2 regions of the Paenibacillus sp. FSL R5-0407 genome follow, and region 2 is predicted to be linked to the other one. Evidence: riboswitches for the same ligand, from Rfam matches in the RefSeq annotation. Region 2 holds a riboswitch; the other holds the start of a gene.
What was found. Region 2 has a riboswitch for glycine ahead of NYE70_RS17145 (amino acid permease). Riboswitches for the same ligand answer to the same signal wherever they lie in the genome.

Region 1 (15,698 bases), on a different contig from region 2:
AATTTTATGTTTTACCAACTCATAGTCGTAAAAAATGGATTTCACATTATTTTTCAGTTCAATGCGCACATCTTCAATTTTCGCGTCGGTTCCAAGAGTAATTCTGCTATTCATATTCTCGATGAAAAGTGAATTTATTCTTGCATTTAATCCCGTATTTAAGGAACCCGTTCCAATTCTGACGATAGGGATGATTGTACTTGCGTCTGTCTTGATACTAGCTTCAGCTAAAAGATTTATTTCGTTAGTTTGAGTCCCACCGGTTAATTCAAGAGTAATCCGATCTAAAGGAACTTGAACAAATTGCAGGACTGATTTGTGAAAATGCAATTTGGGAGTTTGGCTACGATTGATATTGATATTCTTATTATTTTTGTCTTTCCGCTTTGATACGATCGTCGAACCTTTTACGACCACATTCTCAAGGTAAAAGTTGTTTTGCGCATCAATTTCAATAACTAAATCCCTTGTTATAGTAGCGTCTTTAATGGATAAATCGTCACCCTTTAAAATCACAGTTGCATCAATAACGGCCCCGTTAGCTGATAAAACTACTTTCGGATTATTTTTTTCATCCTTTAATTGGCCACTTGTGTTTAGAGTCACAGATTCAATACGGCTTATTTTCCCTCCAATAATATGAGCTCTTATTCGTGATTTGTTAAATAAGGGAAGATTATCAGGTGTAATCCAGGCTTTTTGAGCATCCGTTAATACAAAGCTTTCGTTCCCCAGTTGAACAGAATCCGAAGTGATGGTTATCAATTCCGACTCAATGACCCGTTCTGATAAATGTTGGGAGATTTGTTGACAACGGGAAATAAATAAATCCATTTCTCCACGGGTTACTACACCGTTAGGCGAGTAAGTTGTCAGTGAAGTACCTAATGTAATCTTATTTTGGATCAATGGAGTCAAGTAAGGAGCATACCAACTCTTTGAGGATACATCCTCGAAGGGGTTTACTACTAATTCCTCTTTCGAAAACTGATAGGCAACTACGAGAATCTTCGCCATTTCCGCACGGGTAAGAGATTGGTCCGGCTTAAAAGTTCCATCTGAATATCCTTGGAATATTCCGGCACTTACGATAGCAGCAATCGAATTGTAATTTTCGGAGCTTTCATTCACATCTTGAAAATGGGGAGCATTTGGATCTTCCAAGTTGAGCTGCAGAGCTCTGGCTAGAATGACCGCGGCTTGTCCACGACTCAATCTTTCTGATAGGCGGTAATTCCCGTCCGAATAGTCGATCCCCCTCTCGCTTGCTTCAACTGGTTGCTTGGCAACAATCCCACTGAAAGATAGAAAGAAAATGAATGCGATAACAAACATGAATGCTTCCTTTAATCTTAGCCTTTCCCGCAATTTCATAAGGTGAATATCCTCCTTCAGATACATACCTGGCCCTTCTTTAAGCTATTGATCATTCAATAATCAAGCAGAAATAGTTCTTGCCAAGGCAATAATTATATTACTAATGAGTATTATCTTGAAGGATTAAGCTATTGTCAATCGAAATATCTTGCGGCTTTAGCGGATACGTTTGTTTGTTTGGCAACCCTGGACGAAATAGAGCTAACGGAGTCCATTTTCTTGAACGCAATTATTAGGTAAATATACCAAGGAAACTTAGGAAATTAGCACTAATCAAGATTCATATTTTTACCGAAATAGTAGATATGGTCTAATTTATTTAGGTTTCTCTAAGACAGTCACAGTATACGGAAAAGTGAGGGGCCGAAATGTCACTACCTTATGTTTATTCCCTGGCGTTTTTTATTGCTTTTGCCATCTATTTTATGTTGGGGATCTACACCATCTCCCTCAACACGAAAAGCATGCTAAACCGGCTATATTTTGCAGCATGTGTATCCCTTTCCGTATGGGCGTTCAGTTTCTCTATTGCCAATTCAGCGCAGGATTACGAGATGGCTCTATTTTGGCGCAGACTGGCTTCAGTCGGTTGGGGAACGGTATATAGCATACTGCTGAATTTTTATCTTATCCTGACGGAGAGAACTGGAATTCTGAAGAAAAAATGGCCTTATGTATTGCTGTACCTGCCAGCGTTGGTGAACGTTTTTGCTTTTGGTTTTAGTGATACGGCAAGGGAACATTACAAGCTGGTTGAGACTGCGGCGGGCTGGGTTAATGTTTCGGCGAGCGGCTGGGGCGACTTGTATTTCAACCTATACTATATTTTATTTACCATTTCAGGATTGATAATGCTCGGAAATTGGGGCATAAGGACAAGAGACCCGTTAAAGAAAAAGCAGGCATACCTGTTTATGATCTCTTATATCGTAGCTATGGTATTGGGGACGATGACAGATGTGATTCTTAATACATATACTTCATATCCGCTTCCTCAAATGGCGCCGGTTATTGTACTTTTGCCCACCACAGCTATTTTCTACGCCATCAGGCGGTATGGATTATTGGGTCTGGGAAAGAGCGATAGAGTTGAGCCGGGTAAAATATTGAGTGAAGTAAACATGGACAGATTTATAAAAATAATGTCCTTCGTGTGCATCATTGGCGGAATGTTGAATTTCGCTTCACAATATTTTTTCAATCAGCAATTTCCTCATCTCAACATAATTTTATCATTCAGTTTTTTCCTTTTTGCCATAGGCGCTTTATTGACGATCATTAAATTTCTGCCTATTAAGGCGGGCATTAAAGAATACAGCTTCGTTCTTATCATGTTAGTGTCCCTCCTTCTGATCGCGCTTCATTTTATTGATACGGCAAGTATTACAGTATGGGCCACTCCTTTTATTGTTATCATGCTGTCCGTTGTGTTCAACAAGCGGTTTATGATTCTTTGGATAGGTCTTTCCATTCTGGCTACGCAAATTTTCATTTGGGTGAGTGTACCGAAGGCCATCGTTCAGGTGGATGGATCGGATTATATTGCGAGAATCGGCATCCTGGGTATCACCCTTTGGCTGGCTTATTTCGTCAACCGGGTATATATCCAGCGTCTTGAAGAAAATGAAGCTCAGATCAAGTTTCAGAAGATGGTTTCTCAAATTTCGGGGGATTTTGTTAAAGTCACGGAATCAGATCTGGATGAGAAAATCAATGAACTGTTGGAATTGAGCGGGAGACACTTCCAAGTAGATCGGACGGTCTTCATCCGATTAGGTAAAGAGCAAATTAAATATGAATGGTGCAATGAAGGCGTCGAATCCGTGATCGACAGTATACCCGAGTTGACCGGCGAAGCATTTCCCTGGTGGAAGAATGAGATCTTGAAGACGAACCTGTTAAATATTTCGGACGTGGAACAGCTTCCCCCAGAGGCCCGTGGTGAAAAAGAATTATTTTACGCTCGTAATATGAAATCGCTAATGTCCATTACCGTAAGAAATAAAGGTAAAATTCTGGGTATCTTGTTCTTTGTATCCGTTAAGGCGGCAAAAACCTGGGGAAAAAATCATCAGGAGTTGCTAAGGATTCTGGCCAATTTATTGTCAGATGCACTGGTCAAATTGGAAGCCGAAAAAGAAATAAGCTATATGGCGTATTACGACGCTTTGACAGGTTTTCCTAACCATACCTTGTTCAAAAAACATCTCGAACAGACGATCCAAGCAGCTAAGGAAACCGGAGACCTCATTGGTGTTCTTTTCATTGATCTCGATTCTTTCAAAGTCATTAATGACACCCTAGGCCATCTTGGCGGAGATGAGATGCTAAAACAGGTGGCAGGCAGGCTGTCCAGGTGTTTGAGGCCGCATGATATAGTATCGCGTTTTGGAGGGGATGAATTTCTAATCCAGCTTGCCAAAATGGATCGAGTGGAAAACATTATGGAGATCGCAGATACGATCATGAAGTCGATTTCTCAGCCTGTAATGATCAGAGGACAGGAATTCTTCATTACGTCCAGTGCGGGTATCGCAGTATATCCTGCAGATGGCGAAAGTACGGAAGAGTTGATTAAGAATGCCGATCTCGCCATGTACGCTTCGAAAGAAAAAGGAAAGAATCAAACGACCTTATGCTCATCGGCTATGAAAGAGGAAGTACTGCAGCAAACACAACTGACAAACAGTCTGTACAGGGCGCTGGAAAGAAATGAGTTTGTCCTCTACTACCAGCCCCAGGTGAGTGTTGAAACCCGAGAAATCGTAGGTCTTGAAGCTTTGGTCCGTTGGAACAACCCGGAATTAGGAATGATTTCACCGGCTACATTTATACCCTTGGCAGAACATACCGGACTGATTATCCCGATTGGGCAGTGGGTTCTCGAGACGGCATGCCGGCAGAACAAGGAGTGGCAGGCTATGGGGCTGCCGCCTGTACGCATGGCTGTGAATCTCTCTACTGTACAGTTTCAGGATCGGAATCTGCTTAGTATTGTTGACAGAACACTTAGTGAAACAGGCCTTGATTCGAAATATCTGGAATTGGAAATCACTGAAAGTGCTGCAGCGGAAGGAGATAATCATCTTATCCATGCACTTCATAAATTGAAGGGGCTGGGAGTAACGATTTCTGTGGATGATTTCGGATCCGGGTATTCTTCTTTAAGTCGATTAAAGACATTGCCCGTAGATCGGATCAAAATTGACATGCAGTTTGTACGCGGCATCGCAAAAGGGAATAAAGATGAGGCTATAGCAAAGACGATTATTCAGCTGGCTAAAAACCTGAACCTTAATGTGATAGCCGAAGGGGTCGAAACGGAGTCGCAATTCAAGTTTTTTAACAAATACCAGTGTGATGAGATTCAGGGATACTATTTCTATAAACCGATGCCTGCGTCAGAAATAGAGTCCATTTTGATGGGGCTGCCGAAACCTGGTTAAGCACCTGTTCCTGAAAGACACGGAATTGATCTTCCGTGTCTTTTTCTGATTTCCTGATCTCATTCCAATTCAGCCATACTTCTCCACCATTTGATTTAAAAATTTTCGAAAATCTTCAATATACGTTTTAGGCTCTACGATTTCTAAATGGGTACCGAAGCTCGCCAAAAACTGAAACCCGGCACTGTCCTGCGGAACATAGATGGTTACTAAAAGAAGTTCAGAATTGTAATTTTCAATACTCTTTCGACCGTATCTTTCAATGAATTGATCTTTTACGCTGGGCGAAATCAACGCCTTGACCTCGACTAATTGCGGTTGATACCCCGAGGTATGTTCTTGTTCCAATAAATAGTCACGAGGGTTAAATGTCTCCTCATCTACCTGAAGATGATCGATCCGGGATAATTTGAACGTTCTATATTTCTGACGATCCAAACAGAATCCCTTCAAATACCAACTCGACTCGCTAAAATGAAGCTGATAGGGCTCGACAATCCGATTACTTTTCATGCCACTTTTATCTATATAATCAAATGAAATCAACTTGCTTTTTAGTATGGATTCCTGGCAGATCCTCAAGGTTTGAAGAATCTCAGACCTCCCCTCCCAATCGTAAAATGACAGTTCAATTGAACTTTTCAGAGACAACGGGCTTACCATGGATTCTATTTTTTTGATGGTTACTTCCACTTCCTCGCTAATTAGAATTTGTTCCAATCCGCCGAGTGCAGTCAATATATTCTCTAAGTCGGAGCTGCTTAAAAGTCGTTTGTCCACCTTGTATTCATCCATAAGACCGTAGCCCCCATTAACCCCATGGACAGCATAGATGGGGATATTTGATAAGCTCAGAGTTTCCATATCCCGAAGAATCGTTCTTTTGGAAACGTTGAACAGCTGGGTGAATTCTTTGGTTGAAACGATATCCTTTTTCAGCAAGATCATGATTATAGCTATCAATCGCTCGATCTTTTCCAAATAAAACTTCCCCTCTTTTTTGAAGAATTTCACGAATGGTGACCATCGTATGTCACCTATGATGAATTATACTACACTCATCACATGAAGGAGGTTTTACCCTATGTCAGCTGTTACATATTTAAATTTTGACGGAGATGCAGAACAGGCGATTGAATTTTATTCCGAGGCTTTAAGTGCAACAGAAGTTAAAAAGGTGAAATTCAAGGATTTCCCGCAAGATCCAAACTATCCATTGCCGGAAAATGAGCTGGATATGATCATGGAGTCTTCCATAACATTTCCAAGCGGGAAAATGATGATGTCGGATCTGCTACCTTCCATGAAGACGGTAACCGGTGAGTTGGTAAAAGGAAATCATGCGCTTATTAGTCTGATCAATGACAATCAACAAAAACTGGACGAATACTTCAGTAAGCTGTCGGTTGGCGGCCATGTCATCATGCCGTTATCCCATACGCCTTGGTCTTCCTGCTTTGGGATGCTGGTCGATAAATTCGGGGTTTCCTGGAAATTCAATAGTGATGCGGATCAATTTCTGGATAGTGTGATCTCCAACACAAAGGATGAGAATGGATAACTTAATTCCAGCAAAATCAAGAGAAGAATTTAGATGCTGGCTGCAGGACAATAGTAAGACCGCCAAGTCTTGCTGGGTTTTGGTTAGCATGTCCCCCGCCCCTGATAAGTTGTTATATTTGGACGCCGTTGAGGAAGCGTTGTGCTTTGGCTGGATCGATTCTGTGAAAAAGAAAATATCAGAAACTGAACTGGCTCAGAGAATGTCACCCCGAAGTAAGAATTCATCATGGACTGAATTGAATAAGGAACGGGTCCGCCGCCTGGAAAAGCTGGGGCTCATGAGAGATGAAGGAAGAACGGTCCTCCCGGATATGGCTTACGATTCTTTTAGGATTAACGAGGTTATTGAGCAAAGGCTGAAAGAGGAAAAACAAGTCTACGAAAATTTCCTGGCCTTTCCGGATCTTTATAAAAGGGTTCGGATCGATACGATCCAGAGCAATAAAAATCAGCCGGAATTATATCGGAGAAGGCTGGAGAAATTCATAAATAACACCCGAGATAATAAAATGTACGGTCAATGGAATGATTATGGTCGTCTGCTTGATTACTGATCTACTTCGAAAAAGCCCAGATAAAGTTAGTGTCTGGGCTTTTCAGCTTCAGCTAGTAGTAAGTAATACGTCTTATTCTACACTTTTTAAAGACTCTTTCATTACATTTCTGAATTCGATTAACTTGTTCACTTATCCATCTCCTCGTATATCGCCTTTTTTCCAGGAAATACCTTCCCCGCCCTCATGTTTTATTGTAGGCGAATTCAGAAATGACAAAATGGACCTAGGACGGTAATTGCAGCCGGTCTTAAGTCGGGAAGCGATCAGTCCGAGGAAGGATGTATTTTCTCATCGCAAAGTGCTCTTTACTATTGCACAGCATGTTCGACAGAACCTGCTTTCTATGATATGGTAGCTATAAACAAGGCATTTCGTTCCTTCGGAACGAGGTGCCTTCTCGCGTATTTTGCGGGATTTTTACATTAAATGTCTAAAGGCGGTGATGTAATGGTGCTCGTGCTTCCCCTGCTACGGGGGGCGGAATCCGTAGTCGCAAAGACGATAGATTTTGAATGCATGAAATACCATTTCTAAGAGGAGTGTTTATGATGATGAGAACAAGTTTTCAGGTAGAACGGCGCACGCCAACGAATAAGACGGGCTTGAAGCGTCTAAGGGAATCGGGAAGACTTCCCGCTGTCATTTTCGGGCTAGGTGAAGACAATGACATGATCCACCTTTCCGCTAAACAATTTGGAAAGTGGGTAAGAAGCGGCAGCGGCGGTATGGTAGAATTGGACCTTGGCGCACAAGACCAAGTTCTCGTTCTGCTGGAAGGCGTACAGCGGGATCCGGTAACCCAGGAATATATTCATGCGGACTTTCTTCGCGTGGATAAAGATCAACGGGTCCGTACCAAGATCAATATCGAATATGCAGGGATCGCTAAGGGCTCCAAGCTGGGCGGCATCGTTCAAACACAAAGCACGTTCATTGAGATCGAATCCTTACCTGAACTAATTCCAGCGTCGATTCTGGCCGACATAAGTCATCTCGAAATCGGAGACTCTTTGTACGTGCGTGATCTGGAACTACCTGAAGGTGTCCTCCTTATATCTTCCGAAAATGAACTTCTCGTCTCGGTTGTCACCCCTAAGCTTCAGCCGGAAACTGCCGAAGCTATATAACCAATTACGCATTTCAGGGGCTTACCTGCATAGGTAGCCCCTTATTACATATTTCAATATTTAATTCATTTCTATGAAATACCTGATTTCCTCGCTTACCGGGTAAAAACCGACAGATTCATAGAGGGACAACGCCGACTGGTTAGATGTTAAAACCATCAAGTATGTGTTTTTAAGATTGTTGGATTTCAAATACCTCAGAGCCTCAGTAAGCAAATATTTCGCTAGCCCCCGCTTTCGCCAAGGTTCACGAACGAATACGTCCTCAATAACACCGGTATCTTCTTCTTTCCAGGCCATCAACCCTCCGGCTACCGCCCCTTCTTTCCGGACCACCATGGAAGTCCAAAGCGTATTCCCCTTATATTGAGCAAGCCTATCTTTGCCGAGCGGGGTATCCGGCCATACTTCACTCTCGATTTTCAGATATTCATCCTCTTCACTGGGAGCAGCCATGTCCCAACAAGAAAAATCAAACTCCTTATCCAGTTCGAAATCGGAAATCGGTTCCGACAGATTGCGATTCATGCGAAACAAACTGTTCAGATGGATAAAGCCCTTCTCTATGAAAAACGAGCTGTTCTCTTTTTCCGATGCATCATTTCCGAGACATAAATTCGTACCGTATTCCGGCGACAAAGTACTTTTCAATTCATAGGCCCGGTCAACGAGACAAGCGTAGATTTGTTCCAGCAATTCCGCGTCCGTCTCCCGTTCCGGGAGTGTCTTCAGATTGAGATAAATCGAGTGCCTGCTGTCCGGGGAACGTCCGGGCGGGACCGAGTTAATGACGCCTACCTGGCCTTTGGCTACCATTCTGCCGTTTTCAAATGCACAGTACACGTTATTCCAATTCTCTTCATTCCCTACCCACCAAAACACGGCATTGGCTCTAGAACTTACGGCTGTATATAAATCGCCCAGCAGTTGCATATCATCCTGTCTGAAATTTCGAATGGTTCTGCTTATCGCAGAATGGTTCATTACATTACCTCCTACATGCATATCTAGTATTAGATTCAAAATATCATGCTCTCCGAAGTATATAAACGTCTTTTACAATTTACAAAAGAGCCTAGTCCGGTTATTCAACAAGCTTAAGAAGTAGGCTATAATTTTAATGAACTTAAGGAGGCGATGGAATGAAAAGAATAGCCGTATTTTGCGGATCAAGTGCCGGAGCATCTGAAGTTTACGGCCAAGGGGCGGCCGAGCTGGGCAAAGAACTGGCTGCAAGGAAGCTTACTCTTGTTTACGGGGGCTCCAGCGTGGGGTTGATGGGTACTGTTGCCGATACGGTGCTTGCGGAAGGCGGAGAAGCCATCGGCGTGCTGCCGACTTTTTTGGAAAACCGGGAAATTGCTCACAAGAACCTGTCCGAACTATATATCGTGGATTCCATGCACGAAAGAAAGGCCAAGATGGCCGAACTGGCGGATGGCTTCGTGGTTCTGCCAGGAGGAGCGGGCACGATGGACGAATTTTTCGAAATATTCACATGGGCGCAGTTGGGCCTGCATCGCAAGCCCTGCGGACTGCTGAACACGAACCGTTACTACGATCCCCTGATCACCATGATCAATCATATGGCCGACGAGCAGTTCCTTCAGGAAAAGTTCCGTTCCATGACGCTTAGCGACACGACTCCCAAAGGACTGCTGGATCAATTTCTATCTTATGAACCTCCTGCGGTAAAAACGTTTATGACAACCAAGCAACAGGTTTAATCTCAAAATAACTGTACAACCTGACAGATGGCCTGGAATGCCGAAGAGGTATAACATAATTTCAGTATAAAAAAACAGCCGCCCAAAAGGGCGGCTATTTTTTGCGTGCTCGCAGTTCCTTCATGATCTTGCGGCCGGTCGGAGTCTGAGCCAGACCGCCTTGGGCGGTCTCCCGGTGCCGGCTCGGCATGGCGGAGCCGACCTCCAGCATCACGTCGATCACCTCGTCGGACGGAATGGCGCTTCGCACACCGGCCAGCGCCATATCTGCAGCCGCCAGCGCATTGACTGCCCCGAATCCGTTACGGACGATACAGGGGATTTCGACGAGGCCGCCGACCGGATCACAGATCAAGCCGAGCGTATTTTTAAGAGCCAGCCCGACCGCATGCACCGCCTGCTCCGGCGTGCCTCCGCGCAGTTCCACCATAGCCCCGGCCGCCATGCCGATCGCCGAGCCGACTTCCGCCTGGCACCCGCCTTCGGCGCCGGAGATGAACGAATTGTTGGCGATCACGTAACCGATCGCCCCGGCGCAGAACAGCCCCCGCACCAGATGCTCGTCGTCCCAGCCGAAACGTTCCTGGGCGCTTACGAATACGCCGGGAATGATACCGCATGAGCCTGCCGTCGGCGTCGCGACGATCCGCCCCATGGAAGCGTTGACCTCCGACACGGCCAGGGCATAAGCCATCGCCTGGCAGGCGATGTCTCCTGCTGACGATTCTTCACGCTTCCGGTATGCCTCCACCCTTTTGGCATCACCGCCCGTCAATCCGCTGGGCGATTTCGTTTCCTCCGTCAATCCTTTATGCACCGCGCTTTTCATGATTTGGTAATATTCCGTCATGACCGTCATTATCTCGGCCGCGGATTGGCCGGTCTCTTCAGACTGATCCTGAATCATAATTTCCGAAATCGTCTTGGATTCACTCTCACACAGTTCCATGAGTTCCTGCAAATTGCGAAACCGCATCGTACCCGCTCCCTCCTAAGTCAGATGAATATATGAAACCCGGCTGACGTAAGGCAATGAGGTAACCTCGCCAATCAGCGGTTCAGGAATGGCCGAGTCCGCTTCCACCACAGTAAGCGCTTCTCCTGTCCTGCCCTTCCGGTCGGTAATAATATAACCTATATTGACGTCCGCTTTACTAAACAAAGCGGTAATCCCTGCCAGCACGCCCTGACGGTCGGCATGAGCCACCACCAGCGTAGGCAGCTCGCCGGAGCTCTTCACTTCGAATCCGTTAATGTTGCGGATCACGACGGTCCCCCCGCCGATGGAAGCCCCAATCACTTCGCATCGCTCTTCCCCGGAGGTCAAATTTATTTTTACTGTATTCGGATGAGCTCCAGGCGCCGTGCCGGTTGAAAAGTGCAGGTTCACTCCGGCCTCCTCCGCGTTTTGCAGAGAATTGCGAATCCGCTCGTCATCCGTGCGGTAATCCAGGATACCGCCCACTACCGCAAGATCCGTGCCATGCCCCTTAAAGGTCTCGGCAAACGAACCATAGAAGCAAATATCGGCCTCCGTCGGCTCGGCACCGAGCAATTGTCTTGCAAAGCGTCCGATCCGTACCGCTCCGGCGGTATGGGAGCTGGACGGGCCGATCATCGCCGGCCCGATAATTGAGAACACATTCTTGAATCGCATCGATATCTCCCCCGGCTGCTCTTATTCCTCAAGAAAGTCAAGTCATGCAAAAAGGACAGGAAAAGGCCAATTGCCTCTTCTCTGTCCCGGTTACCAGAAAGTTTAATGTCCCTCATCACTCGGACACGTACCCCTTGGGTGGCTGAACGCTCTCTCCAGAGTCGCGTCGGATTATGGTCCTGTTACCTGAGAGATTCATGACTGGCGCGCAAGGCCTGCCCTTTGCTCCTTCGGTGCCGCTCATTCCTGCAAGGATGGCGGGCTCTCCCATAATCGTCATTCGCGTATATTATAGTTTGTATTAAATGTAATTTGAGCAGGTAGAAATGTCAAGTTCTGGCTCAGGAGGCGGAAAAGCTGCGGATAACCTCCTCAAATTCCGGCTCCTCCATCGCAATATCGTCGATCTCGCCCCAGGTGCCCACGATTCGGATGATCTCCATCGTGCTGACCTCGGTACGGTTTGCCTCGATCATAACGGTATCGTCCTCCATGCCCGTCACACGGAACAAATGAGAATGAGCGCGGCGGTCCAAATCCTCCGGTACATGATAAGCCCCACGGAACTTGATCCGGATGGATGTCGGCAGCCCGATCATCTCCCGCAAGGACGGGATGGTTCCATCATACGTGAGTTGCCCGTGATCAATGACCATGACCCGATTGCACAGCTGTTCGATATCGTCCATGTCATGCGTGGTCAGCAAAATCGTTTTGCCGAAATCCTGATTCAGTGTGCGCAAAAACTGCCTGATATTGACTTTCGCGTGCACATCCAGCCCGATCGTCGGCTCGTCGAGAAACAGCAGCTCGGGATTATGGAGCATGGCGGCTGCAATATCCGCCCGCATCCGTTGACCAAGGGACAGCTTTCGCACTGGCGTCTCCCAAAATTCATTCAGATCCAGCAGCTCTGCAAACTGATTCAATCTTTGATTTTTATCGGCCGGGCTGACATCGTACATTTGAGCCAAAATATCATAGGAATCCTTAACCGGAAGATCCCACCAAAGCTGACTCCGCTGTCCGAACACGACGCCGAGCTGCCGCACCGCTTTCCGGCGGTCCTTGTGCGGGTTCCAGCCGCCCACGGACACCTCGCCGGAGGTGGGGTGCAGGATCCCGGTCAACATCTTTATCGTGGTCGACTTTCCCGCTCCGTTCGGACCGATATAGCCGACAAATTCTCCCCGTTCCACTTGAAAGCTGATGCCGCGCACCGCCTCTTTATGCCGGTATTCCCTGGAGAATAACGTGCGTATGCCGGAAAATCGGCCTTCCCGAACAACCGGGGTCTTAAACTCTTTATATAAATTCCGGGCTTCGATCATTGCTTAACCCCTCCCCTAGCTTCCCGTACTTTGGTATCTAGTGATGCCGAACCGCCAGAAGCGCAGGCTTGCCGCAAGACAGACGATCGCCACGCCTGCCGATGCCGCGAGCACCCATGCCCCCAACTCGCCCCGTAAAATATAAAGGGACGGAATGTAATTCACGAAGCCTACCGGGATTACGATCAGCAGCAGAGAGGACATCCACTTGGGATATATCGAGAGCGGGTACTGTGCCGCTGTACGGGCCGCATCCTCCGTGAATGTCTGCAGTTCGCCGATCCGTGTAGTCCAAAAGCCGATCGTAGCCGTCGCGAGACCGATCGAGAACAAGATGACCGCGCCCGTGCCAATAATAAACAAAGTGGATGGCACAGCGGTCCAACCGACTTGCCCGCCCTTCATCATCCCTCCGAGGGACCAGCAAAGGATGAACCCGCCCTGCAACACTTCGCCGAGCATAATCCGGAAATTTTGCGGCATCAATGCAAGCAGCACCGGCATTGGCCGGGTCAAGAGCTGATCGAAATCGCCGCTGACGAGGTATTTTTCCAAATGATGCACCTCATCGGCAAAGGTCCGGTACAGTGTTTTGGACAAGGTCATTACCGCGAATAAATAACCCACCTCATAGATGGACCAACCCTGGATAGCGCCGAATTTATGCAGTACAATCGCGACCATCAGAAACTCGGAGATCTGGATCAGGGCGGCCAACACCGCCGCAAGCAGGAAATTAAACTTATATTGCATCCGGCTTCGGATACTGGTGCGGATCAACAGCCGGTACAAGGTCAACCAGGATTTAAGCTTCATCCTCCCTGCACCTCCACTTTCCGTCGCACCACTTTGGTCGCCAGAAGACAGAGAACCGTCAGAAGCGCGCACCAAAACAGGGTTCCCCATAACCAAAAGGCATTACCATAGCCGAGATACACAGTCGTGGGCACATATAACAGATAAGGATAAGGAGACATCCAGGCCAGACTCTCCAGCGGTCCCGGCAGCCATTCGAGCGGAATAAAAAATCCGGCAAGCAGATTGATAAGCGCGTGATTGCCCCAATAAAGCCATGACGACTCGGTTGTCCATAATGCGCTGACTCCTATGAGATAATTCAAGCAAATGGATAAGTAAGCAGCTCCGGCCAATCCGGCAGCGGTGTGCAAATAAGTAATTCCATGCTGTGGAGTCTGAAGCGAAAACACAAAAAAGTACAGGAGATAAATCGGAATGGATTTGTAAAGAAGCTGGTAGGCGATTTGCCCGCATTCCCTGGCCGCCATATGGCTGAACAGATGAACGGGACGCATCAGATCAAGCGAGATTTGACCGGTCCTGACGGCTTGCGGAATACCGAGACCGTTCGAGATGAAGCTGGTAATCCAGAGCGCCGCCTGGGTAAAGGCGATGTAGCCGACCATTCCCTGCGTTCCGTATTCCCCCAAAGGGTGATCCCGGCCCAGGCCGATCCAGATGCACGCGTACATGAACCCGAACATGGCGCTAGCGAGATTGTGCACCATATGCGCGCCGCGGTATTGAAGGTTGCGGGCATAGGCTTTGGAAGCCAGCGTGAAATAGAGCATAAGTATAGCACCTCCGATAAGCATAATAGACGCTGAAATCCGTCCACTTCAGACAAGGCGATTTTGCAAGAAGGACACTATCATACCTTAATATTCCAAGCCGGACAAGAGGTTTCTTGAGATAAAATAAGTAGTTCGCACATTCACTCCGTTACGAAAAAAAGAAGTCCAGGCCTTTACAGGCACAGGACTTCGATTACAAATCCTTTATTCTGCCGAAACTTGCCCCTTCACGACGGTTCCCTTCTTTGTGAGCTTGTAATTCACAATCTCGCCGCTCCAGAAATGGAATTTCAGAATGACCTCTCCGTCTTTCACCTCTTTGAAAAATTCAGGCAAAAGCTTGATTTGGTCGGTCGCGAACGAAGGTGCGAAGGTGTATCCGAACTCTTTGAAAGAAGTCCAATCCTGCGGTCCGGCATTCCCGCCGCCAGGATATACCGCCTCCATCGTGGCAAGCTGGTTCCCGTTAAATACTGTAGGAATCGCAAATTCTTCAGTGGACCCGGAGGCATTGAAGAGCTCAGGCGTTTTGTTGACAACGATTTTAAAATTCCATTCCGGACCGTAGCTGAAACGTGCGTTGACAATAGCGTTTTGGCCCAAATGTCCGGCCGCCGTCAATTTCGTGAGCCGGCTGGCTTTAAGAATCAGCTCTTCCCCGTTCAATTCGTAATCTTCGCCCTGAACCAGTTTTTCGCTGCCCGCGAACAATCCGGTCAACTGGTTTCCGTTCAGATTCAGCTGGATTTTCGCATCTTGAATTTCCGCCCCTTGCTTCAGGTAAATCAGATCGGTTTCGGCAGTGGACGAACGTCCTGTCCACCCGGCTTTCATAATGTTGAATAATTGCTCGTCAGACCATTTAAACGTAGTCCGGCCAAAATGCTGCCCGTTATCCCACAGCATATGCGTAATTTTCTTTTCTTTAAGATAATTGGTCAAAATCTCGAAGAACTTCAGTTTCTCGCCCTGCTCGATGACACCAGTGTTTTTGTCGAAGCCGAGCAACCCGTATTCGCCAAGGATAACCGGGATTCCTTTGGCGACCAGCGTGTTGTAAACGTTGTCAAAAGTGGTTGTCAAATCATTCAGCGTATCCTTCTCCAGCTTATAGTACCCGGCAATGTTCACGCTGAACGGCCAGAAACCATAAAAATGTACGGTTGCAATCAAATTCTTATCGTTAAGCTTATTGATCGTGTTGTACAGAACCGTCAAATCTTCCTGCTGCGGCGAAGTCTCGCGGGTCGGAATCACCAAGGGGCGCTCCGCGTTGAGTCCGCCGGAATTTCTAACGATATGATGGAAAGAAGTGATCAGT
Region 2 (15,698 bases):
AGATTTTGCGCCAGGTTCTCGGTATGAGCCAGTCTTTGGGTCACAGCCGTTAATAGCTTAAGTGAAATTTCGGGGTTATCCGCCATGATCCGGTCCATAGATTCTTTGGTCAACAAGCATATTTCCGTATCTTCAATCGCATAGACACTGAAGTTATGGGTTTCATCCGGGTTAAATAAATGCAGCTCCCCGAAAAATTCCCCGCTAGTCAGCAGGTATAGTATTTGCTCCTTGCCATCCAGCGTAAATTTCGACACCTTAACTTGCCCATAGTTGACGATAAATAATTTATCCGAGTTCTCACCTTCATTTAAAAGCATCTGCCCTTTACTATACCGGATATGTCTGGTCATTTGAGCAATCTTCATGATCTCCTCATCGGACAAAGCTTGAAAGATCGGAACCTTCTTGGGACAAGGCACTTTTCGCCCTTTTGGATCATGGTTACAGGAATGTTCTTTCATAAGTGCATCCACCACCCTAATTCAAATAGTTTACGTTCTATATCTATCTTCATGGTATTTGATGATAATGAGTATCAATGAGAACAGTATACTCTAGGAATTGGGGTAGGCTTGTGCTCTCAAGCACAAACTACGCAGAAGCACCTCCCGGAATTGTTGTCCTACAATTCGATGGGAGGTGTCTGCGTTAAGGGGAATGTGCCCTATCCGGATAGATCCTTCCTATTCTTCGGGAACTTCTTCGAATTTATCTTGGTCTTCCCCGCATACAGGGCAGACCCAATCTTCGGGCAAATCCTCAAACGCAGTGCCCGGCTCAACATCCTCATCCGGATCTCCTACAGCAGGATCATAGATGTATCCGCAGGGGATACAGATGTACTTTTTCATCGATTCCATGTTGATCGTCTCCTTTATATTCGTTACGCAGTTATTGGTGTTGCAAGCCGTTCTTTGATAGCGGTCATAACCTCTTGAATCGACAACGCCTCCAGGTCCAGCCCAGCCAAGGATACTCGGCTCTCAATCGCTGTTTTATACGGCGCAGCCGCAATGACACTTTCAAATGAGATGACACCCACGATAGCTTGATTCGCAATAAACAATCTCGTATATTTTCCGGCAGCATCTTCTTCAACCAAGGTGGTATCACATTGCGACTCATCGACAAGCCCCATAGAGAATAAGGCAAGATCAAAGGCGTTAAATACCGTCATAGGAATCGTCTTCCGATAGACTTCCGTTCCTTGGGAGGCCATATTCTTGCCCGCTACTTTCCCTTGATCCATCGCACGGTCCCATAGACCTTCTACCGCGCCGTTCCACTCGGCAACATCTCCTGCCGCATATACATCAGGAACATTCGTCTCCATATAGTCATTGACGATAATCCCCTGCCGGGTAGTCACGGGCGTGTCCGCCACAAGGTCCAAGTTCGGAATGACGCCGATGGAGTAGATCACACTGTCACAAGGTATGGTTGCATCGTTGACTTGAATCCCTGCTACAGCTTCTTCCCCTGTAACCTGCTGAACTGCAGCCTGCAACCGGACATCAACTCCTGCTGCCTCAATCTTCTGTTGTAGCATGCAGCTTGCTTTTTCATCTAATTGTCTGGCCATCAGGCGCGGAGCGGCTTCCAGGATAGTTACTCTTTTGCCGGCCTTCACGATCGACCATGCGGTCTCCAAACCTTGAATGCCTCCGCCAATATTCACAATGCTTGATTTGTCTTCAATAAATTCCTTGAACGCCTCGGCCTCATGCAGTTCGCGGATCGTATACACCCCGCGCTTGTCAAAACCGGGAAGCGGCAGCTTTCGGTTCTTCGCACCTGTACAAATTAACAATTTATCATAGGAAATACGCTCACCTGAAGAAGTCATTAGTACATGGCTTTCTACATCGATTTGAGCAATAGCCGTGTTTGGAAGCGTCTGAATTTGTTGCTTCTGATACCACGCCTCTTTCTTGATCAGCACCTTCTCACTACGCAAATCGGCGAACAAATCCTTTGACAGCTTAATGCGGTTATAAGGCAACGAATCCTCAGATCCAAACAAGCGGATATTCCCTTCCGGATCTTGATCCCGAATGGCTTTTGCCGCGTTGACCGCAGCGACACCCGTGCCAATGATACAATAGTTCTTCGTCATAATTTCACCTCATCCCTTAGATCGCGCTTTGCAGCAAATCGGCAACAAAAGCGGCGGCGTGCTCAATTTTTTTCGACTGTTCATTTTTAGGGGAAAATCGGATCCGAACCGGAAACTCAACATGCGTCATTCCCGTTGATTTGATGACTTGGGAAGTGGTCTGTACATTCATATTCGTCTGTAAAAGATAGTCCTGGATGACCTCAATCGCTTCCCCGCTCCATCCGTAAGAACCAAATGCGGCGGCAATCTTGCCTTCTAAATTCATTTCCTTCAGATCCGTCAACAACTCTTCCAGGTTCCCGATGATATCCGCGTATTTGGTCGAGCTTCCGATCCATACGGCATCAGCGGCTTGAATGCTGGCGATGATTTCCGCTTTATCTGCTTTATCCGAATTAAATACCGTCGCCTGAATTTGGTTTTCTTCAAAGAATTGCTTGAGTTGCTCGGCTATTTTCTTTGTATTGTTCTTAATGGTTGTATAGACGATCGTTACTCGCTTGTTTTCTACGGCATTGGCGCTTAAAGTGGCATAGATGTCGATGTATTTCTGAATATCCGTGCGCAAAATATAGCCGTGCGAAGGGGCGATCATTTGAACATCCAGATCCTCCAGCGCCTGAATCAAGGTGCGCACGTATCTGCGGTGCGGGTGAATAATGGCATTATAGTAACCGATGAAATCATCCGTAATATCATAGCCGGCTTCATCTGCGAAGAGCGATTCTGTCGCGGCCACATGGGTACTAAAAATATCGCAAGGGAACAAAACCTTATCCTCGATACAATACGTTATCATCGTTTCTTCAGTATGCAGGTAAGGCGTTTCCTTGAATTTCAATGTTTTGCCGCCGATATCCAGCGTGTCGCCATCCTTTACAACCAGGAAGTTTCTCGAATGGAGCTTATACATTTCTTTCAACTCGCCAACCGCTAATTCCGTACACACAATCGTTGCGTTAGGCGCTCTGCCCGCGAGTGCTGCCAAACCGCCGGAATGATCAGGCTCCGTATGATTAATAACGATGTATTGGATGTCATTCGGATCAATAAATTCACTCAAATACTCCACAAACTCACGCCCGAATTCCATATCTACAGTATCGATAACGGTTGGTTTGGCTGTTTTGAGCAAATAAGCATTGTACGTTGTCCCTTTAGCAAGAATCAAACGGTGGAACGGCACCTCACGATCATCAATCTTTCCTACCCAGTATGTGTCCTTGGCTATCTCGATTTTGTTCATCTCTATGTCTCGCCCTCCTATTGGCTCGTTGTGTTTAACTGACTGACCCCATCCTATCCCACTTTCAAAAAATGAATCAGGATTTGAATCACAAAATGAGAAATTTATCACAGACTCATCTAACTGTTAAAAAAAGCAGGATCCCCCTTTCCAAATGGAAAAGAGTATCCTGCTTTAATCTTGCTCGTCCTTACTGCTTATGGATCATGTTCTGATCCTGACTGCTTCTTCCCTTCCTGCTTCCGATCGAATACAAGATGAACAACAGGACAAACCATAGCGGCGTAAACAATAAAGCCGGACGCGTTTCCGCTGCGATCAGCATAATGATGAGAATTCCGGCGAACAGCGTTAAGACGGCATAGTTCACGGCCGGCGTGAAAGGAGCCTTGAACTTCGATTTAGCCTGCAACTCAGGCCGGGTCTTCTTATATTTGATATGACATACGAGAACGACGCCCCAAACCCAGATGAAACAAATGGCACTTATGGTCGTCACAATTCCGAAGGCCTGCTCCGGAACGAGCTTGCTCAAAAGAGCCCCCGCAGAGATGACCAGCGTAGAAATGAATAGCGAATTCCCCGGCACATGATTTCTATTCAACTTTCCGAAGTGCGGCGACGCCTGCCGGTTCTTGCTCAAATTATAGAGAATCCGGCTTGTCGAGAACATCCCGCTGTTGCAGGCCGAAGCGGCCGAAGTCAATACAACAAAGTTAATAATGCCTGCGGCAAGCGGAATTCCTACCAAACTAAAGGTTTTTACAAAAGGACTTTCCGACGCCGTGAGCTGAGTCCACGGGTTGATGCACAGCAGAACGAAAAGAGCGCCAACGTAGAAGAACAAAATCCGCAGCGGTATTTTATTGATTGCCGATGGGATGTTTTTTTCCGGATTGGACGTTTCGGCTGCCGATACGCCTACCAATTCCACGCCAACATAAGCGAAGACCACCATTTGAAAGGAAAATAAAAAGCCTGTGACACCGTTCGGAAATACTCCTCCATGTTTCCAGAGGTTCGTGATCGTGACCGATCCGGCATCCGTTTTGAATCCCATAATCAGCAAAATGATCCCGATGCCGATCAAAGCGAGAATTGTGATGACCTTGATTAACGCAAACCAAAACTCCAGTTCTCCAAAGTTTTTGACGGTTAACAGATTGAGCCCCAATAAAATGATCAGGCAGATGACGGCCGGTATCCACTGCGGGATATCAAACCAATATTGCACGTATACGCCCACAGCGATAACGTCGGCCATCGCTGTCATGATCCAGCAAAACCAATAAGTCCAGCCAGTGATAAATGCGGCTCGCGGTCCGAGATAATCTTCGGCAATGTCCGTAAACGATTGATAACCCGCTTTGGATAACAGCAGTTCTCCCAGCGCTCTCATTACGAAAAATACGGCGATGCCCACGAGCAGATACGTAATCATGATGGACGGACCCGCCTGTTGAATCGCTTTGCCCGAACCCAAAAACAATCCTGTACCGATGGTGCCGCCAATGGCGATGAGTTGAACATGCCGATTGGCCAGCTCTCTCTTTAATTCCGGTTGTGCCATACCTAGTTCCCCCTTAATGTTTGCATTACTTTGGTAAAAAACAAAAAAGAGATTGGATGTCATCCAATCTCCCGGTTCATAAAGAATATGAAATAGTATTTGCCCTGCTAATAGCGATTGCGATCAGCATGACAAATAAATATTCAGTACTCTTCTGTCCTTTTGCCTGAGATTGTGAACCCTTCGGCGCCGCGGAAATCCCGCAGTCTCTCCAGAAGCTGCTCCTGCTATAGTGTGATCCATAGCAATCATAGCTTGCGAATTATGAAATTATTGAAGTTCTGTTGCCGTTCTGATATTTTACCATAATACTTGCGATGTGATGATTTAATCAGTGATAAAAGTCGCTATACCGGTGAATCACAAGCCTCAACGCGGAGGAGTGATCCCCATTAGAGCCCAACCTTCTTTCGAGGGGCCATATACAGCAGGTATCGGCAATCCGGCTTGGCGCATCAATACAGTAACTTGACCGCGATGATGGGCAATATGCTTGATCAATCCCATGAAGATGGTTGCGTTAGACTCTTCTCTTCCGAAGGCATTCTGGGTTTTCTTCAACGTACTATTACTCCACTGCTCTTGAAGAGCGTTCACCACTTGAGAGCTAACTGTCTTAAAAGTTTCCGCCATCTTCTTTGCACTTGGTACTTCATCTTGATTCGATACTTTCTCCATCGAGACTCCAAACTCCGTTAAATAATCCGGAATATTCGTAACGAAATGCCACGCAATCCTCCCTAACGTGCGGCCATCGGAGTACACCGGCTGCGAGAGCGATTCATCGGTCAAGCCGTCCAGCACCTTCTGGGTTAATGCCGCTTCGTTCTTCCATTCGACGATAAAATCTCCAACTGTGTTATACATCATTTCATCTCCTTATTTCGAATATGTTATCTTTCAAGTCTATCTTAAACGCTAATAGTGACAGACCTTGTCACTGTTACAAATATCTCCTTTTGTACATCAGGGTAATCTGATCCGCGATGTATTCAGCGCTATATTCAGTATCCTCCTTAATCCACCAAATAATAATTCCCAGCAGCGATGCTGCAACAATATCGACGGAGGCCACCCTCTCTGTGGAATTTATGTTCCTTTCTCCTCTACGTTTTTCTATAGAGCTTTTCAATAAGTTGGACAGGTGGGTTTTGAAGCCTGTGTGCTCAACCAATACGGCAAAAATGCTCCGGTATTCATAAAAGTAGTTTAAAAATGTAACCAGCTGCTGTTGTTCGTCGTTGCTTGGCACCTGTAACAGCGGCTCGACTTTCATGGATAAGTCATCAAAGATCTCATGTACAATCTGGCGCAGCAAGTCATTAATATCCTCATAATGCAAATAAAACGTTGCCCGGTTTAGTTCTGCACGGTTGGCAATTTTTTGGACGGTCAATTGGGAAATTTCCATATGTTCGGCCAGTAATGAAAATACGGCATTCTTCAGCATCTTTCTTGAGCGAACGGCCCGTGGGTCGATTCTTTTTTGTTCAGGCATTTCATCCCTCGATTATCGTTTAATTGTCACTTCATCAACCAATCCGCTTCTTCTGTCGATTAGTCGACATTTTCAGGAAAATTGCAAATAGGCATCAATCTTAAATATTGATAAGATATATTTTATTGACACTATGTCGAAAAAGCAAAAGCAACGAGGAGAGGACATCAGCAATGCAAGAAGACATAAAGAAAATCAACAAAGGGATTTTACTCACCATTTTAATCTTTGGCTGTTTCTTATCCACACTTAATCAGACATTATTGAATGTCGCCTTGAGTAATCTGATGGATGTATTTGATGTCACGGCAACGACCGTACAATGGATTTCCACGGGATTCATGCTGGTCAACGGAATATTGATTCCGGTTACGGCTTATTTAATGAAACGCTTCTCGACGCGTCAGTTATTTATTAGCGCCATGGCGTTCTTATTAATCGGTTCCATCATTTGTGCGGCGGCGCCAAGCTTTATGGTGCTATTGTTGGGTCGAATGATCCAAGCTGCCGGTGCAGGAATCGTCATGCCGCTCATGATGAGTGTCGTGCTGGCGATTTTCCCCGTTGAAAAAAGAGGCAGTGCTATGGGGCTGCTTGGACTGGCCATGATTTTTGCTCCTGCGATTGGTCCGACTCTCTCAGGATTTATAGTCGAGTATCACTCTTGGCGCTGGTTATTCATCGGTCTCATCCCGCTTGTCCTTATTGTCATAGCGTTAGCCTTCAAGTATTTAGTCAATGTATCCGAAACGTCTAAGTCGAAGCTTGATGTCATAAGCGTTCTTTTATCCACCGTCGGATTCGGTTTGATGTTATACGGATTCAGCAGTGCGGGCAGTAAAGGCTGGGACGATCTAATCGTCATCCTGTCCTTAGGCATCGGCATCGTCATAACCGCCCTATTCTGTATTCGGCAAGTCAAGTCCGGCGATCCACTGCTAAACCTGTCTGTCTTCAAAAATAAAGTCTTCACGGTAACCTCTATCATTAACGTATTAGTTACGATGATGATGTACGCAGACATGATCTTGCTGCCTATTTATCTGCAGAACGGCCGCGGATTCACGGCATTTGACGCAGGGCTGCTCTTATTGCCGGGTGCGCTTGTAAATGCGTTTATGTCCCCTGTCACCGGCCGATTATACGACCGTTACGGCGCGAAGCCGCTGTTCATCATTGGTTTACTGTTCATTATTCCTTCGATGTGGGCGGTAACGGATTTATCTCAATCCACAACGTATATGTATCTGATGATTCGTACCATTGCCCTGCGGATTGGATTAAGCTTTATCACGATGCCGCTGAATACGGCCGGGTTAAATGCGCTTCCTAGACAACTCGGTACACATGGTACGGCAGTGAATAATACCGTTCGCCAGATCGCCGGTGCCATTGGTACGGCTGTCGTCATTACGATTTATACAGCGCAGGCAACAAGCCATGCGGCGACAGTGATGCAGAATAACCCTTCCACTACTTCCGAGCTTCTTAAATCCCTTTCCTCCATTCTGGGGGCAAGCGACGCCTATTACTTCATGATGATTCTGGCTGTTGTCGCACTCGTCATAACCTTATTTATGCCACTGAAAAACAAGATCACGGCAGAAGAAAAAAGCCACTCCGCTTAAGGAGTGGCTTTTCTTAAATTTACGTTCATCCGTTTTCGTCTCAGACAGACTCTTAATAAATCTTCCTCAACAGGTCGACAACCTCGTCTAACGTGAGGCCAAAAGATTTGTAATAGGAGATGTCGCTTTCCATTTGCTTCAAGATCATTTCGTTGCGGGTTTGCAGCATCTCTTCGGACGAGAAATCGGCTACAAAACAACCCTTTCCTGTGACGGTATTGATCAATCCGCTTCGTTCAAGTTCTTCCCAAGCCTTCTTTACGGTGATGACGCTAACGCGAAGCTCTTGGGCCGCCTGCCGAATCGGCGGTAAACAATACCCGCTTTCGAGTTCCCCCTTCAGGATTTGGGCGCTGATCTGTTCGAAAAGCTGCTGATAAATCGGTTTTTCCGATGTATTCGAAATCGATACGTTCATTTCATAAAATCTCCACTTTGAGGAATCGCTTAACCGCAATCCGATAGGCGATCATGGTCAATGCAATAAATATCACGATACCTGCAGCCAGAATTAATATTTGAAGCCCGGTGTTATGGACACCGGAACCTGTGAATAGGTCGGATACAACCGGACTGGCAATTCCAATCCATTGAGCAACCCCGGCAAACAGCATAGCGGCCGCAATGGACACAATTCCCGCACTGCCGAATTTATACGCTGTCTTGTAGTACATAGGAATAAAGACCACGTTGAAGACGGCAAGCATAACAAAGCACAGTCCCCAAAAGCCCAAATGCGGACCGAAGAAAAAAGGAGTCAGGCTCGAATATAACTGAATATTAATCATACCAAAAATCATAGCCATAACAATATGCAATAATTCCATGATGACAATAACGAGCACTCTTGCTTTTACAATATCTTTTTTGGTGACAGGCATCAACGAGGTAAACATCAGATCATTATGTGCTTTGAATTGACCGAACACACCCGGTACCGTGATCCAGCAAAAATAAAGAATGACGATAAAGTACAACCAGCCGGGAATCAGCATTAAGGCGCCTAAAATAACAGGCAAGAGAAAAAACATGGGGTTTACCCCTAATTTCAAGTCTTTCATCACCAAGTTATACATACATAACCTCCTTTCTCGCGAAGTAAATCATGATCTCCTCGAGGCTCGGCGTAGCCGCTCTAATACCGGAGCCGGAATCAAAGTCACTGGAGCGAATCAATCCGGTAAAACCGAAGGAGTTTACTTTGTAGGAAATCATTTTATCTTTGACCTGGTTTAGCTGGCTTTCGCTGCCGTTAAGGAGGCGATAGGACTCCAACAGCTCGTTTTTCTCAGAACTGGCGACGATCTGCCCATTATCGATAAAGGTAATATAATCCGCACACTTCTCCAAATCCGAGGTGATATGAGTAGAAAATAGAATGCTGATTTCGCCATCCACAACAAGCTCCTGAAAAATATCCAACAGATCGTCTCGTGCGGCCGGATCGAGCCCGCTTGTCGGCTCATCAAGAATGAGAAGTTTCGCTCCATGCGATAAGGCTAGGGCCAGATTGTACTTGACTCTCATTCCTGCCGACAATTCGGCTATCTTTTTGTTCTCATCCAATTTGAATCTTCTCAGATATTTGTAATAAGTGTCCTGATCCCAATTCTTGTAGAACTTCTTAATGACCCCGGTCATTACTTTTAATTTGCTGCGAGTGTAGAAATCAACGCCGCCAAAGGCGAGCCCGATTTCCTGCTTCAGCTCGGTTTCATGCTCGGCGATATTCTTGCCCAGAATACGCACTTCGCCGCTATCGATGCGAATCATATTCAACATCGACTTTATGGTGGTCGTCTTTCCCGCGCCATTGGCACCGATAAACCCCATAATATAGCCCTTTTCTAGTTGAAACGATATATCTTTTAACTGAAAATTCGGATATTTCTTATTTAAATTTCGAATGTCTAAGGCCAGCATACCGTACCTCCCATTAAATTGTGTATGTTGTGTATGCACAATATATCACGGTGTTTAAATCCATGTCAATTAACCTAAAGCCTGATTATGGATTTTTTTTATGAATAGACAAAGAGGAAGGCTATCCATCGCACCCTCGGACAGATAGCCTTCCTTTATATTTCTATTCTTCTTCGTGTTGTAACGGTGGCTTATTCAAGAACGGCCGATGTAAACTGGAGGATAGAAATTTCTCCGTAATATCAAGCACCTGAGGATTCCATACGCCTGTTCCGTGGTCCGCACCTACTACCTTATAGAACAAGACCTTCTGTCCATGCTCTTTGAGAGCTTTGTACATCTCTATGCTTTGATTCACGTGTACTACATTATCGCTATCTCCATGGATGATGAGAAACGGCGGAAGCGTTTTGTCCAAATTCTGATGCAAAGGGCTTGCCTTTTTCGCAAGGTCCAAATGATCCTTGACCCTACCTCCAACAAACAAACCTTCCGGGGAATCGGCAGCATCATGATCCAGAATATCATTGTATCTGCCTAAGGTAAGCAAGTCCGAGACCCCGTAATAGTCGATGACTGCACTGACTTCGTCGGACTGTTCACTATATAGGCCGTTATCATATTCACCCGCCGTTAATCCGGTCATCAGGGAAAGGTGTCCGCCTGACGAATCCCCCCATACCGCTACTCGGGCAGGGTCTACCCCATACTTCTCCGCATGCATGCGCATAAACCGGATGGCGCATTTTACATCCTCCAAGGCTGCCGGGAATCGTGCAATATCGGTGTCCCTAATTTCAACGCTGGCTATCACGTAACCCTTAGCGGCAATATGCGAGAGATTAGGGATGGCGGCGTACAAATCCTGTTTTCTCCAAGCGGAGCCTTGTACAAAAACGATCAGGGGAAAAGTGTATCCGCTGCGACTTGGCACAATGATCTGAAGTCTTCTTTCCAAATCGCCGTATTTGGCGTAAACCACGTCCGGATGGTATGTACAAGAATAGTAGGAACCTCTCTCCGCAAACTCCCCGTAAATCACCTGCGTCCCTTCGGGCATTTCATTGGCTGCAATACTCGCTGCTTTTTTATCCACTCTTAATAACCCCCTAATTATCGCGTAATCGGTCAAACTTAATTAAATTCTACTAAACTTATTGCATGCAGAGAGCCCAACATTTAAAGCTGTTATATTTGAAATTTGATATCCTGGGCAAATGAAAAAGTCCCTTGGATGGTTTCTTCTAATCCAGGGGACTTTCTAAAGCTGTTAAATTAGGTTTCCTTATAAAGTTCCAGTACCGTCTCCAGTGCAGGAAGGGCCGGAATCGCGCCTTTGCGCGTGGTCGTTAAGGCACCGGTGATGTTCGCGAACCTCAACATATTCCGAAGCTCGTCCAGCGAAAGCTCCATTTCGGGCTTATTTGCTTCCAGATACGCATGCAGCCATCCGCCTAGAAACGCATCGCCCGCCCCGGTCGTATCCACGGCCTTCACGGTAATTCCCTCTACAAGACAGGTGTCGCTGCCCCGGCGGCAAAAGCTGCCCTCCGCGCCGAGCGTGACCAGAACTACGCTGAGACTGTATTCCTCGGCGAGCTGCCGGCTGCCCTGTTCCAAATTTGAAGTGCCCGTTAGAAATTCAAGCTCCTCTACAGAGAGCTTTACTATATCGGCAAACCGCATTCCCTCCAGAATCAGGGTCTTCGCTTCCCCTAAGCCGGGCCATAGAGCTTCCCTTAGATTCGGATCATAGGATACTTTGATGCCATGCCCTCGCGCGTACTTTAAAGCGGCCCAGGTGGCGCTTCGCGCCGGTTCATGGGTCAGCGAAAGCGAACCGAAGTGAAACACGGAAGACTGCCCGATCAACAAGTCGCCAACCTCTTTAATATCCTTTGCGCTCAGCAATTGATCCGCTCCCGGATTTCGCACGAAACTGAAGGAGCGTTCGCCATTCTCCCCCAGATGTACGAAGGCGAGGGTCGTGCTGGCTTCAGGAATCATCATCAAGCCGCGCACATCAATGCTATTATCGACAAGGACGTTTCTTAAATAGTGGCCGAATTCGTCCTCACCCACTTTCCCGATCAACGCCGTCTCCCTCCCGAATCGGCTCAGCGCCGCCAGGACATTGGCCGGTGCTCCGCCTGCATTTTGCTCGAACAACCGATTTCCTTGAGGGGAGCTGCCTGCCGGAGAAAAATCTATAAGGATTTCACCGAGTGCCGTCACATCCATCCTAATCCCTCCAAACGATGATTAACCAGGATCCCAGTTCCTTGCTTATTGCAACGTCCAAAATTGAAGATCATGAATATAAGCCGTCCCGCCTTTTGCGGCAAAACGAATGCCTATGCTTTCCGGATTGGGGAATACCAGTCCCGACATGACCCTGTCTCCGTCATTGATAAAGAGCTCCACCGTGGACCGGTCGAGGAAAATATGAAGTTGAAGCCTATCTCCGAGCCCGGCCTCCAGACGGCATTCTTTGATCCCCCCTGGCCCCCGGCCGGAACGGGTTCGGTCAAAGCTAACCTTCCCTTCGGACAGATTCACATGAAGAACGGTACATTCTTGACTGTCCCAAGAGGAGCGAACGTGAATGGCTATTTCGCTGGCGTCCGATCGCTGGAGATCGAATTGAAGTATCATTTCCACGCAATCGCCCTCTACTCCCGGAAACGAGTGAAGTTCTCCCTCCGTGACCGCGTAGTCCCTAACTGAACTATGCCGCTTGCGCAGCTGCTTGAGCTCCTCCGCAGGCCGGAAACGTAACCGTCCGTCTCCCTCGTGCAATAATTCTCTAGGGAGTGTCATGCACCCTGCCCACGTCTTCCCAAGCGAATGACCGTCCATCGGCATCCAACCGATCATGAGTCTTCTGCCGTTTGCATCCGTCATGGTTTGCGGGGCATAAAATTCGAATCCCTCATCCAGCTTGGTGAAACCGCCATGTTCATAAGTTCCTGCGGAGTAATTTAGAAGGCCGGAATAATACCCCGCAATTTGCCCCTCTCCTTCCATGCCTTCCGGGCAGAGCAGAAGGAAGTCCTTCCCTCCAAGCGCAAACAAATCGGGACACTCATACATATAGCCTTCTGCCCCTTGGCTCTCGGTAACTACGCTCTTAAACTCCCAATGAAGCAAATCATCGGATTGATATAGCAATACTTTGCCGAGATGACTGTGCCTCGCTCCCAGAACCATGTACCATTTCCCGCCATGACTCCATACCTTCGGGTCCCTGAAATGGTTGGTCTGACCGATATGTGCCGGAGGGGCGGGGATCACTGGATTCGCGGAATCCTTCCGGAAGTTGACCCCATCTTCGGATACTGCCACACATTGCTGTTGAAGCAGATCGTCGGGGAGTCCTGTCGGCGTGGTAAAGACGTTCCCCGTATAAAATAAATACAGCTTGCCCTCGTGTTCCACCGCACTCCCCGAGAAGCATCCGTCTTTGTCATAGTCCTCGCTAGGCGCAAGGGCAATGGGAAGCTGCTCCCAATGGATCAGGTCCTTGCTCTTGCAATGGGCCCAATGAATATTTCCCCACTGCGGAGAGAACGGATTATGTTGATAAAACAGATGGTATTCGCCTTTATAAAAGATCAAACCGTTAGGATCGTTCATCCAATTCACGGACGGGCTTACATGATAAGCCGGACGATGCGGATCGGCCGGGGCTATTTCCAGCGACTTTTCTACGGAATGGACTGCCGCTTCTATAGCCTTGCGATGGCAAAGCTGATTCTGAGCCACTTTCTCCACCTCTATCTCTCTGTACTTTTTACTTCACGGATCCCTGGGTAACGCCTTGGATAATAAATCTCTGCGCAAACAAGTAAATGATCAGGATCGGCAGAATAACCAGCAACACCGCAGGCAGAAACTTCTCATTGTCCGTAGTGTAGGTTCCCTTAAATACCTGAATCGCCAGAGGCAACGTATAGCTCTCCCTCCCTGCGTTCTGCAGAACAAGCAGCGGAAGCAAAAAGTCGTTCCATATCCACAAAACATTCAGGATACCGATGGTAACCGTAGTCGGCATAAGAATCGGCAAAATGATGCGGAAAAAGGTCTGGCGACGATTACAGCCGTCCATAAAGGCGGCTTCCTCCAGCTCCAGAGGGATGCTCTTGATAAAGCCGTGATAGATAAAGACCGCAAGCGGACTGCCGAATCCCAGATACATAAAGATCAGCGTCGATTTCGGCACAGTCTGGATCCAGCCCAGTTTCGCTCCATACAAAGAGACGAGGGGGATCATAATCGCCTGGAACGGGATGATCATCGAGGCCACCATGGCGAAGAAAAGCAAGTTGTTCGTTTTTGTCTTGTTCCGTACGAAATAATGGGCTGTCATGGCTGCAAAGACGCCAATCAGCAGCACGCTGCCGAAGGTGATCAACAACGAATTGGTGAGGCTATGAAAATAACTCATTTCTTTCATCGAAACGAAGAAGTTATCGAAGTTAAAGGATGTCGGCCAGGATAACGGCGACTCAATAATTTGCGCGTTTGTTTTAAAGGCATTGATAATGATTAACAGAAACGGAGTAATGAAGGCGATGAGCGAAACAACAAGGATAGCGTAGACGAGAAGCTTCATCAAGGACCTTGCGTTGATCACTAGGCTTCAACCTCCATTCTTTTTCCTAAATACACCTGGGTTATCGTAATCAATGCAGCCAACAAGAACAGTACGAAAGCTTGAGCCTGACCGGCCCCGTAATCAAAGCGAATGAACGCTTTGTCGTAAACGAACATGGAAGCCATGACCGTACTGCCGAACGGACCTCCGCCCGTCAAGCCGTAGTTCACGTCATAGACCATGAACCCTCTTTGAAGCGAAAGGAATATCGTCACGATGAAGGAAGGAACCATGAGCGGAAGCACCATGCGGGAAAGCCGTTTCCAGCCGTTGGCGCCATCAATCTTGGCCGCTTCCATCACGTCCTTCGGCAAGCTCATCAAACCGGCAATAAAGATAACCATCATATACCCGGCATACTGCCATACCGTCACAATGACTAATGCCCAGAAAGCCAGATTTTCGTCTCCGAGCCAGGTTTTGCTGAAGAGATCCAGGCCCGTTTTATCACCGATCGCGGTAAAGAGGTTGTTGAACATAAACTGCCAGATGAATCCGAGCACCAGTCCCCCGATCAGGTTCGGCGTAAAATAAGCGGCCCGGAAAAAGTTCTCCCCTTTAATTCCGTTCGTGACGAGATAGGCCAAGAGGAAGGCGACTCCGTTAATTAAAATGACGGTAGCCAGCACATATTTGATCGTAAGCCAGACGGATGCCCAAAACTTGCTGTCCTGAATTACTTCCACGTAGTTGCTGCCGCCTACGAAAGGCATGCTCGAGGATATCCCGTCCCAAGAGAAGAAGGTCAGATAGATGCCGTACAGAAACGGGATGATGATGACAGCCGTAAACACCAAAACAGTCGGTCCTGTGAAAAAAACTTGATTCCCCAAGCGTTTCATCCGATTTTTTTCTGCGATCACAGGAGACGCTCCTTTCTGAAATTGCGAGATTAAGCCGCTCTAAATAATGAATGTCGATGGAGCACTTCCTTCTCCACCGACACTCTGCTTCCTGTTCTCGTCTCTTACTTCACGCTAGTCCAATAGCTCTCCACTTCGCTTGCCAGCGCAGGACGATCCACTTTATCCACCAAATATTTCTGCATGGAAGC

Region 1: it holds a riboswitch for glycine, as region 2 does, so the genes downstream of both, sdaAB (L-serine ammonia-lyase, iron-sulfur-dependent subunit beta) here and NYE70_RS17145 (amino acid permease) in region 2, are expected to answer to the same signal.

Annotation. Positions count from the first base shown of each region.
Region 1 covers NZ_JBBPAX010000002.1:49,133-64,830, forward strand. The annotation lists gene NYE70_RS19635 (hemoblobin-interacting domain-containing protein) at 1-1,374, opposite strand, end outside; gene NYE70_RS19640 (EAL domain-containing protein) at 1,746-4,823, shown strand; gene NYE70_RS19645 (helix-turn-helix transcriptional regulator) at 4,893-5,804, opposite strand; gene NYE70_RS19650 (VOC family protein) at 5,908-6,384, shown strand; gene NYE70_RS19655 (YdeI/OmpD-associated family protein) at 6,371-6,940, shown strand; gene NYE70_RS19660 (50S ribosomal protein L25) at 7,489-8,070, shown strand; gene NYE70_RS19665 (GNAT family N-acetyltransferase) at 8,131-9,054, opposite strand; gene NYE70_RS19670 (LOG family protein) at 9,213-9,797, shown strand; gene sdaAA (L-serine ammonia-lyase, iron-sulfur-dependent, subunit alpha) at 9,892-10,773, opposite strand; gene sdaAB (L-serine ammonia-lyase, iron-sulfur-dependent subunit beta) at 10,789-11,454, opposite strand; glycine riboswitch at 11,619-11,734, opposite strand; gene NYE70_RS19685 (ABC transporter ATP-binding protein) at 11,796-12,785, opposite strand; gene NYE70_RS19690 (ABC transporter permease) at 12,801-13,601, opposite strand; gene NYE70_RS19695 (ABC transporter permease) at 13,598-14,374, opposite strand; gene NYE70_RS19700 (cellulase family glycosylhydrolase) at 14,582-15,698, opposite strand, start outside.
Region 2 covers NZ_JBBPAX010000001.1:3,610,144-3,625,841, forward strand. The annotation lists gene NYE70_RS17125 (Crp/Fnr family transcriptional regulator) at 1-464, opposite strand, end outside; gene rd (rubredoxin) at 687-854, opposite strand; gene NYE70_RS17135 (NAD(P)/FAD-dependent oxidoreductase) at 887-2,119, opposite strand; gene NYE70_RS17140 (FprA family A-type flavoprotein) at 2,136-3,368, opposite strand; gene NYE70_RS17145 (amino acid permease) at 3,559-4,938, opposite strand; glycine riboswitch at 5,083-5,163, opposite strand; gene NYE70_RS17150 (DinB family protein) at 5,308-5,805, opposite strand; gene NYE70_RS17155 (TetR/AcrR family transcriptional regulator) at 5,882-6,436, opposite strand; gene NYE70_RS17160 (DHA2 family efflux MFS transporter permease subunit) at 6,562-8,064, shown strand; gene NYE70_RS17165 (GntR family transcriptional regulator) at 8,117-8,482, opposite strand; gene NYE70_RS17170 (ABC-2 transporter permease) at 8,484-9,140, opposite strand; gene NYE70_RS17175 (ABC transporter ATP-binding protein) at 9,133-9,987, opposite strand; gene NYE70_RS17180 (alpha/beta hydrolase) at 10,151-11,083, opposite strand; gene NYE70_RS17185 (carbohydrate kinase family protein) at 11,263-12,228, opposite strand; gene NYE70_RS17190 (glycoside hydrolase family 32 protein) at 12,274-13,752, opposite strand; gene NYE70_RS17195 (carbohydrate ABC transporter permease) at 13,781-14,623, opposite strand; gene NYE70_RS17200 (carbohydrate ABC transporter permease) at 14,623-15,507, opposite strand; gene NYE70_RS17205 (extracellular solute-binding protein) at 15,612-15,698, opposite strand, start outside.